3 regions of the Paenibacillus terreus genome follow, and region 2 is predicted to be linked to each of the others. Evidence: riboswitches for the same ligand, from Rfam matches in the RefSeq annotation. Region 2 holds a riboswitch; each other region holds the start of a gene.

Region 1 (3,813 bases), on a different contig from region 2:
ACCAGCCGGAGCTGGCGGCGCTTGAGCTGGAATCCGCCATTCCCGGCGCGGACATCTCTGTCTGGAACTCGGATTCCGAGAATTCCTGGAAAGCCAAAGCGGCTGATGCGGACTTCGGTGTCGTTATGGCGGATTATGCTGCTGCTTATACCGGTTCGGTGGCGGTGCTTTCTGCACCGCATAAAGGTCGCTCCGTAAGCCTTCTTCCCACCGTGCTCATCATTCTGGTTCCGGTGGAACGACTGAAGACCCGGCTGGGTGAAATTCTGACGGAATTTGATCAGGCTGGGCGTGATCAGCTTCCGGCAGGCATTCACTTTATCTCGGGCCCGAGCCGGTCCTCGGATATCGAGAATGACCTGACGATCGGCGTTCACGGGCCGGGAATTGTCTATGCTTTGATCATCGGGGGCTCGTGATCAATAGCCGTAAAAACGCCTATCGACGTACATTCTCAGAAGACAGACCGCGTTTAGCGGAAATTTTTCTTGCGATTTTAGGAGGCCTACTCCAGGAAATTCAAGCCTTAAGCGGAACGGCGTCCCGCTTAAGGCTTCTTGCGGTTTCGATTATTTCCCAGGAAAAGCAGCAGAACTTCTTGCTTCCTGTCTAAGCTCAGACCGCTTTGGCTTGGGGAGGGGACCAAAGAACACAGAGGCATAAGGAAGATAGCGTCCGGCCATGGATACTACGAACCAGGCAAGAGTCAACGCCAGCGCAAAACCGCCTGCATACCAGAGATGAAGCAGCCAGGCCGTGCCGGTTTGCGGCGAGAAAAGGCGGTACAGCAGCAGCACGATCGGGTGCAGCAAATACACGCCGAATGAAACCGAGCCCAACTGCGCCAGCCCGCGACCAAGGGCGGATCGGCCCTGATGGTACACCACGGAGGCGATTTGCAGCAGTACAAGTACGCTTAGCGAGGCGTAAATGTTGTACAGCAGCTCGTAAAGGAGTGAATTGTACAAAAGGCCATTCATACGCGTTTCATACCAGATGTACACATGCGACAGCCCTGCGGCCAGCCACAGGAGCCACAGCAGGCTCCAAACGGCGATTCGTGTTCCTGAGGCATGTTCCTTGCGCACAATGAGCCATTGTTTGATTTTCGGATAGTAGATGCCTAGCGCAGCGCCGAGCATGTAATATGCCATGTAAGAGAGCACCCAGCTGCCGCGGTTTTCCACCTGAAAGTAATACTTGTTGGCGATCACAAAAGCCCACTGCAGCGCAAAGCCTAGCACAACCGCCCAACTGTGCAATCCGCGAAACCTTTTGAACAGCCACAGGAACAACGGGAACAGCAGATAGAACTGCGCATTTATAAATACAAAGTACAAATGGGTGTAGGCTTTGCCGGTAACAAGCTTGGTGAAGAAGGAACGGGTCAGTTCTCCCGCATCCATACCGGGGGCTCCGGCGGATGTCTGCTGCAGGCAGAAATAAATCAGTGAAAAAACGAAATACGGCACCAGGATATACAGCAGTCTTTGCTTATAAAAATGCTTGATTAAGCTGCTGCCGAGCGGCCGGTCCAAATAGTTGTAAAAAAGCACAAATGCGCTCAGCGCAATAAACGTGGATGTTCCGAATTTCAGGAAGATGTTCAGAAAGTTATAGAAGAAATAATAGTGAGATTCCGTCATTTGCAGTGTGGCAGACGACGTGGAATGGACTGCTATAACCCCTATAATCGCAAATGCCCTGACAACCTGAAGCTCAGGGACTTTTTCCTTCTTGGCAGTGCCCATATACGAATCATGTCCTTTCGGTTTCTAAGTGCCGTTTCATTAAAACGCATTTTTCTGAAACAAAAGAAAGAGTTTACTGAAAATATGCTGAAAGGCCCATTATTGGATTAGATCTGAACTCGGAAATGTTATGTATTCCTGTTCCTGATATATGACAATGGAAAAATGAGATTATGTGACATGAATTTTAAAGGCTCGTCATTCTGTCCTGAGTCCGTTATAATGGAAGAATCTCGCAGGTGCCCTGGCCAAGGCCGGGGTTAAAAGGGAATAGGGTGAAAATCCCTAGCGGTCGCGCCGCTGTAACCGGGGAGCCTCCTTCCATACATGTCACTCAGCATGCTGGGGAAGACGGAAGGCAGGTACCGATCCGGGAGCCAGAAGACCTGCCTGCAGGTTCGCATCAGCCCTTCGCGGTTAAGGAACGGTGTACATAATATGGAGATCGGGACCCGTGTGTGGTCTGCGGTCTGTTCTCTTATGTACTCTTGCCCTCAGCCCTTTGCGGACTGAGGGCTTTTTTGGGTCAACATGAAGCCGGACGGGGAGGCTTATGCGAGATCACAAGTGCATGGGAGAGGATAAGAATGGAGCAAGTTGCAACGAAAAGAAGAGTTCTCGGCCAGGTTATGATCTGTAACGGCTGCTGCTGCGGTCATACAGAGAAGGGCAAACCGGGCATCCCGCTAGACAAGCTGAAGAGCAGATGGAAGGAAGAGAAGCTGCTCAAGAGTATCCAGCTGACAGTCACCGGCTGTCTTGGTCCTTGCGATATTGCCAACGTCGTATCGATTCAGACGCCGGACGGTCCGGTATGGTTCGGCGGCATCAAAGAGGAAGACCTTTATGATGAATTGCTGGAATGGGCGATCGCCTCGCGGGATGAGGACAAGCTGCTGGAGCTGCCGGCCAGTCTGCTTCCCTATCGATTCGAGCGTTTTCAGTAGAAAAAACAAAATAACTGATGTAACAAGTCCCACCATTTTTTGGTGGGTTTGTTGTTTATTCAAAATAAAGATTGGATTAACAGAAAATTTTTATTTATTATCCAACATAAGGAGCGACTGTTGAAAGCTATGATATTGTCGTTTCCTTAAAACTATATAAATACTCCATAATATTATATTTAATAAAGAAATTTGTTCATATAAAATTTCCTTATGTTCATACATAACCAAACGGATAAGGAGAAAGCAAAAAGTGAAGAAACGTATAGGGAAATTCAACAAAGTTTATGCCATGCAGCTTGCAACAATCTTTATAGGGTTTATCATATTCGGATTTTCAGAAAACATAAAGGGACCCGCTATTCCACGGATCCAGTATGACTTTCTGCTAAACGAATCACAATTGGGCACTTTATTGTCCCTTAATGCGCTTGGCTATTTAATCGCATGCTCTTTTACTGCTTATCTGACAAGAATATGGGGAATCAAGCGGGTAACCGTTATATCTTTTGCAGTGATGGCGGTCTCGGGTATTTTCATTTTCTTTTCTCCGTATTATGTTACGTTTTCTGCGTCATATTTCCTGATGTACATTGGAAACGGGATGCTGGAGATTGGATTGGCTATTTTAGGCGCCCGCATATTTGTGAGAAATACCGGCACAATGATGAACTTAGCCCACGGTTTTTATGGCCTTAGCTCGACGGTCGCACCGCTTATTGCGACGGGTCTGATGCAGGTTAAGATTAACGGTTCTGTGCTTGACTGGCGCGGTATGTATCTTGTCATGCTTTTATTATCGATCATACCGATTATATTTGCACTTTTTAGCACTTTCCCAGGGGATGAGATTAAACATGAAGATCGCGTTCCTCTGAAAACATTGATGCAAGACCCGGTTATATGGCTGATGGTGGTTATTTTATCATTTGGCGTTGTTTCCGAATTGGCTGTAGGTGGCTGGCTCGTTAACTTTCTTGAAAAAGCGTACGGCTGGGATACAGTTTCAGCTTCGGGAATGTTATCTGCTTTTTTCTTATGTTTTTCACTGGCACGGCTGTTGCTTGGACCGTTAACAGACAAAATTGGTTTTACTTTGTCACTGATTGTATTTG
Region 2 (3,813 bases):
AATTCAGTTCAACAGGCGAAAGTACAGCTCGGCACCGGCCAGAAGCGCCGCGCCGATCCATCCTTCCGCTCTGTAGCGGGCCGGCATCGGCAGCGAGGCATCCGGCCCCATACGGATCGTTCCTTCATAACCTCGCACAGTGTATCCGACAGCAGCTCCGCGGTACCTCTCCATCGTCTTGGCAAACAATCTGCATGTCAGGGAGGCGGTATCCGAAACAGCGGCCCGGAACCCCCTGCCCCCGCCGCGCAGCCTGCGCGCCAGCATCATGCCGGAGGCCGTATCCCCCAGCAGGAACAGAAATCTGTACATAATCATCATCAATTCAACAACTACGGCTGGAAGCCGCAGCTTTTCCATCACCTTCAGCAGTCCCGCAAAGGGAGTGGTAAGAATCAGAAACATAAAACAGGACAGGCAGGCTCCTACCCGCAGCAGAAGCTGCTCTGCCCGCACTGCCGCTTCGGGCGTGATCAGAAGCACATGGTTTCCCCAACCTGCCAGCACCGTTCCCTGTGCCGGTACCGGCGCAATCTCAATCAGCAGCGCCGGCAAACTCAGCATATAGAAGAGGAGCGAGGCTGCCGTTAAGGACGCATAAGGCTTCCACGGAATCCCGCCGTACCTTACCGTCCATAAGACGAGCCAAATCCATACAGCCAGCTGGACAGGGGGATGGCCGATATAGGCCATCCCAAACATCACCCCGGCAAAACAACTCTTCCACAACGGCGAGCAGCCGCTGAACGCTCCGCTGTAAGACAGGGAATCAATCCTTCTGAGCATCCGTCCGGCGGGCATCCTTTCTTCCCTTGAACAGGCCGATGATATAGCCGATCAACCCCGCACCCAGCGCAGCCTGCAGGGCAAACAGCATGCTTTCCGTTTCCGGCGGCGGCTCCATCAGCGGCTGAAACCACGGGGTGTAGTGGGGGTTGATCTGGGTAATCGCCTCCTCGGCGGCGCCGTCCGCGCCGCCGAAATCGCCATTCACCAGCAGCAGCGGGAGGGCAGCGAGCAGAATGACGACCAGGAGGACAAGGCCGGTTATCGTTTTTGTCTTCATGACGGCTCGGCCTCCTTCATGCCGCGCCGGAGCACGGACAGTTCATTCGGGCTGTATGCTTTAAGCCATTTCCACAGCAAAACCGTCAGCAATCCCTCGCTGACCGCGAGCGGAACCTGTGTCACGGCAAATATGCCGCCGAATTTCAAGAAAGATGCCCAAATCCCGCCATGTACGGAAGGAAAGGCAAGGGAAAGCTGTACGGAGGTCACCAGATAAGTCGTCATATCGGCTATAGCCGCAGCGGTGAAAACAGCCACCCACTCCTTGCGGGCTGTTTTCATAAGCAGCCTGTATGCTGCATAACCGGCAAACGGGCCGGCCACGGCCATGGAGAATGCATTCGCTCCGAGCGTCGTAATTCCGCCATGCGCCAGAAGCACTGCCTGGAACAGCAGCACAATGGAGCCAATCACGCTCATCGGCAGGGGGCCCAGCATCACTGCGCCCAGTCCCGTTCCGGTCGGATGGGAGCTGCTGCCCGTCACGGAAGGCAGCTTCAGGGCAGACAGCACAAATGTAAACGCCCCCGCCAACCCAAGCATCAGCTTCAGCTCAGGAGCCTCTCTCGTCAGCCGGGTTACACTGCAAACACCGAGCGCAAAAAAGGGAAGGAATAAAATCCACCAGAAAAGTGCCCAACCGATCGGTAAAAAGCCCTCCATGATATGCATCGCATAGGCCTCCTGCGGACTCGCCGCCAGAAAATACAGCGTGAATGCGGCGGTCAGCAGCGCCAGCCCGATGCCTTTACTCCGTTTTAACAACAACTCCACCCCTTTCGTGTTTACAAGCTCAAAAAAGCCCCATCCGCTAAGGATGGGGCTGTATGTACGTAATTCAGTCAAAGTTAGCCAGGCAGCCCTAAATAAAGCTACATTGCGCATAGCTTGCCCGTATCCCGGTCAACAGGGAGATGTAAGGGTTTGTGTTTAACACCCTTCTCTTCATCCCCGGGTGAAAAGCATTCCGGAATATCGGGAGCCCGCGCAGGCTCGTCCACTGATTTTCGTACACCACTCCTTTCCGCGAAGGATTACGGTGCATACAGGCAAGGTAGGTCTCCTGGCTTCGGATCATCAGCCTTCTTCGTCTTCCCCGGGTCTGGTTCGAGTGACATGTTGAAGAAGAGCCTCCCCAATACAGTGGCGGGACCGCTCGGGATTTGCACCCGATTCCCTGTTACCCTTTGCCCCTCGGCAAAGGCACCCTGCCTGGTCGCTTATTCCATTGTGAATCCATCATAACCCTGCCTTTGCGGAAAGCGCAAGCATGAAAAACGGAGCTGCGGCTCATCGTTTCGATTGCATCAGACCGTTTCCGCGTCCCCGGACTATTAAAGTGCGTGTTCAAAAAGTCAGGTTTTCAGCACCGAAGCCTGTGCTTTCGAAGTGCGTTTTTTCAAAACGCTTAAGTTGGATGAAGCTAGGGACTGAGGAGCGGAGCGTACTTAGGGTACGTGAGCACCTGAAATGTTTCCGCAGGAAACATGCTTCGCAAGCATCTGCTTAGGCCCGGCTGAATTCAAGATTCGATGTCGAGCCCGCTTCCTGATTTCCTTCGTGATCAAAAGATGACTTTTTGAACTACCTCTTAAAGGGACAGCCCGTCAGAGGAACACATTCTCTTGACCAGTTCCTCGGCATCCTCCTCAAGCAAGATCAGATCCAGATGCGTCCGGCCCGCAAATCCCTCCTGCACACTGTGCCGGATTAATTCCATCAGCGGGTTGTAGTAGCCGTTTACATTTAAAAGCCCGACAGGCTTGCTGTGCAGGCCGATCTGAGCCCAACACAGCACCTCGAACAATTCCTCAAAGGTGCCGATCCCTCCCGGAAGCGCAATGAAGCCGTCAGCCAACCGATGCATCGTCGCCTTGCGCTCATGCATGTCCCTGACTTCAATAAACTCCGTCAGCCCCTCATGCACGATTTCCCGCCGGAACAATGCCGTAGGCATGATGCCCGTTACCTGTCCCCTGCTGGCAAGCGCAGCATTGGCGGCTGTGCCCATCAGTCCGAAGCTGGACCCTCCATAGATCAGACGCAGTCCACGGCGGGCGATATGCTCTCCGAGCCGGGCCGCCTGCTCCCTGTATTCCGGAGCCTTCCCGTCGTTGGAGCCTGCAAACACACAAATCGACTTCACCATTCAGCACCTCTTTCTGTATATTCAGGGCAATTTGTTGTCTGAAATCAACCTGTCTCGTTGTATCATACTAAGAACTTGCGGTTATTGAAAAGAAGAATGACGCAGGATCTTAAAGAGGTTGAAGCAGCCGCTTAAATGGAAGAGACCCTGGCAAGCAAGACAAAAAAAGGCAAGCCGGGTTTTTGATGTATCCGGGTTGCCTTTTCGGGAGGTCCTCCAGTTATTGTTCTTTGTCTGCCGCCGCAGTCCTGTCCAGTCCGTATCCGTTCGCCATTCCCCCGGATTCGAAGTATCGCCCCAGCTCCACCATCATGCTGCCCATACGCTCTTCGGCCGGCACGACAATGCGTTCTATCCCTTCCTCCAGCATCGCCTGCGCCGTCACTTTTCCGACGGAAACGGCAATAATGTCACTCTGGAATGCAGCCAGCACGTCTTCCATGACGCCGCAGCTGCGTGCATATTCGGCCAGAAAACGGATTTGCGGACCGCTGGTAAACGCCACGGCATCTACCCTCCGCTGGATAATATCATTGACCAGATCTTCCAGATCCTCCGTTTTCGGCGGCACATGCTTGTAAGGCAGCAGCTGCCGG
Region 3 (3,813 bases), on a different contig from region 2:
GAAATGTCGACTGCCCGGAAGTATGTGCTCATCACGACAGCTCTCCTTTCCGCTGCTTCTTGTTGCGCTGCAGCAGGTAAGCGAAGAACGGAGCCCCCACAAATGCCGTAACGACCCCGAGCGGAATTTCCGTTGGCGCCAGCAGCGTGCGTGCGGCCGTATCCGCCCATACCATGAAGATGGCGCCTCCCAGCGCGGACAGCGGAATAATCAGCCGGTAGTCCGGTCCGGTCAGCAGGCGGATCATATGCGGCACAACGAGCCCCACAAAACCGATCACCCCGCAGACGGATACCGACGCTGCCGTCAGAAAAGTCGCCGCAATCAGCACCCACAGCTTCGTCCTGTCCACATTTACTCCCATATAGGCGGCCTGCCTTTCTCCCAATGCCAGCATGTTCAGTACACGGGCTTTGCTGCACAGGAACACCAGCCCAAAAATGACGTAAGGAAGAATAATGCCCGGATACGCCCAGCCCTTCAGGCTGAGGCTGCCCATCGTCCAATACAGGATTTCATTGATGGTCTCCTTGGACATGGCGGTCAGCAAAGAAACTACCGCTCCCAGAAAAGACTGCATGACCACACCGGAAAGGATCAGGCTTTGCGTGGGGATTTTTCCATTTTCTCCTGCCAGCAGGATCACAAAGTATAATGTAAGGATTCCAGTAGTGAAGGCCACCAGCGGCAGGGTCCAGAGGCCGAAAAACGAATACTGAAGTCCCCAGTAGATTAAAAAAGCCGCTCCGACCGACGCGCCCGACGATACACCAAGGGTAAAAGGATCGGCCAGCGGGTTGCGCAGCACGCCCTGGAAGGCCGCGCCTGCAAGCGCAAGCGCGGCACCCGTCAGCATGCCAAGCAGAACGCGCGGCAGGCGCACGTTAACAATAATTTGCTCGGCCGGAGCATCCCAGAACGGCGTAATATACGTCCCGGCCCACGGAAGGCGGTGCATCAGAATGCCCGCGATCTGCTGGACAGGCAGTCGAACCGAGCCGATACCCAGGCAGATCAGCACCGTCAGAATCAACAGAATGAATCCGGCCAGCCCGTAAGCGGCAAGCTTGCGGTTCATTTAAAAATTTCCGGATAGATGGCTTTGGCCACTTCCTTGAGCCCCTCCGTCACACGCGGCCCCGGACGGCTGAGCAGGTTGTCGTCCAGACCGAACACGCGGTTGTTGCGGATGGCATTGATGTGGCCCCAGCCGTCACGTCCTTTAATGATCTGCTCCAGGGTCTGTCCATTCTCATCCACCACGCTTTTGCCATACAGGATAACATCCGGGTTCGCCGCAATGACCTTTTCCTCGCTGATCTGGTTCCATCCCTCCGTGTCGGAAGCGATGTTCTCTCCCCCTGCCAGCGTAATCAGCTCATCCATAAACTCACCTTTGCCCACTGTCCAGCCTGGCGAAAATTCAACATAAACCCGCAGTCTCTGATCCTCGCCGATATTTTTAATACCTTGCTGCACCTCGGCGATATCGGCCTTCATTTTATCGGTAATTGCCTTCGCTTCTTTCTGGCGGTCCATAATTTTGCCATACAGGGTGATGTTATTCATGACGTCCTCTACCGTCTTCGGATCGGTCTTGAAGATGGTAATGCCCAGCTCGCGCAGCTTGTTGACGGCCTCTTCACTCATCGAGATGCCTGTAAAAACAATGTCAGGCTGGGCAGCGATAATGGCCTCTTCATTCGGCTTTGTAATGCCGCCCATCTTCGGCTTGGATGTAGCCGCTGCCGGGTAATCGTCATAATCCGATACACCGACGATCTCCTTGTCCAATCCAAGAGCGAACAGCGCCTCCGTCTCGGCAGGGGATACGGAAATCACCTTTTCCGGAGCCTTCTCAAAAGTAAACTCCTGTCCGGTCGCATCCTTGACGGTCAGCGGATATACCGTAGCTCCCGCCTCTTCCGCCGGCGCCGTCTGCTGTGGAGAAGCAGCGCTGCCGTCTGCAGCCCCATTGCCTGCCCCTTTATTGCCGCATGCAGCAAGCGCCACGGTCAGCAGCAGCGCCAGCAGCACAGTCATCCAATTCTTTATTGATCTGGTCACAGTGTTACTCCCCTTTTCTTCTATATATTCCGGCTGTGCAAATGAAAACCCGGTCCTCATGAGAGGACCGGGCTCTGCGTCAGCCGATATCCGCTGCAGGCATTGCCGTGCCCACGGATTCATAGCCGCCGAACCCGCCATCCTTTCCTCGAAGGAGCGACGGTCTAAGCGAACCGGGCAGGTCTCCTGACTTACGGGAATTGCTCAAGGCCGGCGCCTTCCCGCAGCGGCTTCAGCCGCGGCAGTGGCGTATTGCCGTCCATACCCGTTTCACAGTGGCGGGACCGTGCCGGAATTGCACCGGCTTCCCTTTTAACAGAACGGCGTGGTTTGCAGGCTTCCACCGCCGCTCTGACCTGGTCTGCTGTTACCTTAAAGAGGTTGTTCAAAAAGTCATCTTTTGATCACGAAGGAAATCAGGGAGCAGACTCGACATCGAATCTTGAATTCAGCCGGGCCTTCCGGTGCTCACGTACCCCTAGTACGCTCCGCTCCTCAGTCCCTACCTTCATCCAATTTTCTCGGTGCTGAAAACCTGACTTTTTGAACTCGCACTTAAATTATTTTCAAAGTGATTATAGGTGAAAAAAGGCGGCTATACAACCCGCACGGCCGGCAAATCTGCCGTCAAATCAAGGAAAACCCGCCGGAACGGGCTTTACAAATTTGTGAACGAGTGCAGTCAAGGCCGGGGTTTGATAGCCCAAGTCGGGGTTAGGGAAATGAGATATTTCTCAGCCAACTTCCCGTAATACGCCCATCCTCCTCATATTTTAGACGCAGCCCGGCCATGCCGGCGGGCGGCAGCTGAATGGACCAGAAGTCCAGCCCGGGCACGGTCAGCACAGCCAGCTGACGGATCACGCCGCCATGGGTGACAGCCAGGACGGCAGGGATTCCTTCCGCATTACTTCCTTCCCCCTGCAGAACCTCATCGCGCAGGGAGTTTAGAAAGCCCGTCAGTCTGTCTTCAAAATGCTCCAGGCTCTCGCCGCCGGGCGGAGTGAAACAACGCGGATCGTCCAGCCAGGACCTATACAGCTGCACGTCTTTAAGCGATTCGTAGGTTTCGCCGTCCCACTCTCCGAAATCCAGCTCACGCAGTCTGGCATCCGGAACGGCTGCAGCCGCAAGCTGCGGCGCAGCCAGTCTCAGCGTTTCTGTGCAGCGGCGGAGATCGCTACTGTATACTTTGGCAAAGCACATCCCGTGCAACCGCAGCCCAAGCGCTCCCTGTTCACCCGCCGCCTCCGGGAGCAATCCCGGATCGGCATGTCCCACATAACGCTTTTCGCGGTTCCACTGCGTTGTCCCATGCCTGACCAGAATTAAATCCAGCTCATGGAACGCACTGCTGCTCATTTTCCATACCTCCCCCGGAATCGGACTCGTCATTGTGGCGGCATCACGATCCACCTTATCCCGCCGGCCACCACGCACAACAGGACGAACAGCCAGGAAGAGAGGAACATCAGCACGGTTGTCCGCCTGATATCCTCCGCTTCCAGCGGTCGGAGCGGGTCCCCCATATAGGCCCTAAAGAAGCGTACTCCATGGTATACATTGTACCCGCCCAGTCTGACGCCGAGCGCGCCTGCGACCGCCGATTCCGGGAAGCCGCTGTTAGGGCTCGGATGCATCCGCGCATCGCGCCGTACCGTCAGCCAGCTGCGGAGCGGTTCCAGCCTCTTCAGCCACGCCGCGCTGACAAGCAGCACCGCCGTCAGCCGCGCGGGAATGTAATTG

The links. Region 2 has a riboswitch for cobalamin ahead of ACE5KN_RS08035 (energy-coupling factor ABC transporter permease). Riboswitches for the same ligand answer to the same signal wherever they lie in the genome.
Region 1: it holds a riboswitch for cobalamin, as region 2 does, so the genes downstream of both, ACE5KN_RS21880 ((2Fe-2S) ferredoxin domain-containing protein) here and ACE5KN_RS08035 (energy-coupling factor ABC transporter permease) in region 2, are expected to answer to the same signal.
Region 3: it holds a riboswitch for cobalamin, as region 2 does, so the genes downstream of both, ACE5KN_RS06000 (ABC transporter substrate-binding protein) here and ACE5KN_RS08035 (energy-coupling factor ABC transporter permease) in region 2, are expected to answer to the same signal.

Annotation. Positions count from the first base shown of each region.
Region 1 covers NZ_JBHIRX010000014.1:60,767-64,579, forward strand. The annotation lists gene ACE5KN_RS21870 (LutC/YkgG family protein) at 1-419, shown strand, start outside; gene ACE5KN_RS21875 (acyltransferase) at 570-1,751, opposite strand; cobalamin riboswitch at 1,972-2,159, shown strand; gene ACE5KN_RS21880 ((2Fe-2S) ferredoxin domain-containing protein) at 2,339-2,698, shown strand; gene ACE5KN_RS21885 (MFS transporter) at 2,952-3,813, shown strand, end outside.
Region 2 covers NZ_JBHIRX010000003.1:243,267-247,079, forward strand. The annotation lists gene cbiQ (cobalt ECF transporter T component CbiQ) at 4-786, opposite strand; gene ACE5KN_RS08030 (energy-coupling factor ABC transporter substrate-binding protein) at 770-1,066, opposite strand; gene ACE5KN_RS08035 (energy-coupling factor ABC transporter permease) at 1,063-1,833, opposite strand; cobalamin riboswitch at 2,105-2,294, opposite strand; gene ACE5KN_RS08040 (LOG family protein) at 2,660-3,214, opposite strand; gene ACE5KN_RS08045 (uroporphyrinogen-III synthase) at 3,438-3,813, opposite strand, start outside.
Region 3 covers NZ_JBHIRX010000002.1:383,732-387,544, reverse strand. The annotation lists gene ACE5KN_RS06010 (ABC transporter ATP-binding protein) at 1-32, opposite strand, end outside; gene ACE5KN_RS06005 (FecCD family ABC transporter permease) at 32-1,078, opposite strand; gene ACE5KN_RS06000 (ABC transporter substrate-binding protein) at 1,075-2,043, opposite strand; cobalamin riboswitch at 2,227-2,442, opposite strand; gene ACE5KN_RS05995 (histidine phosphatase family protein) at 2,782-3,429, opposite strand; gene cbiB (adenosylcobinamide-phosphate synthase CbiB) at 3,459-3,813, opposite strand, start outside.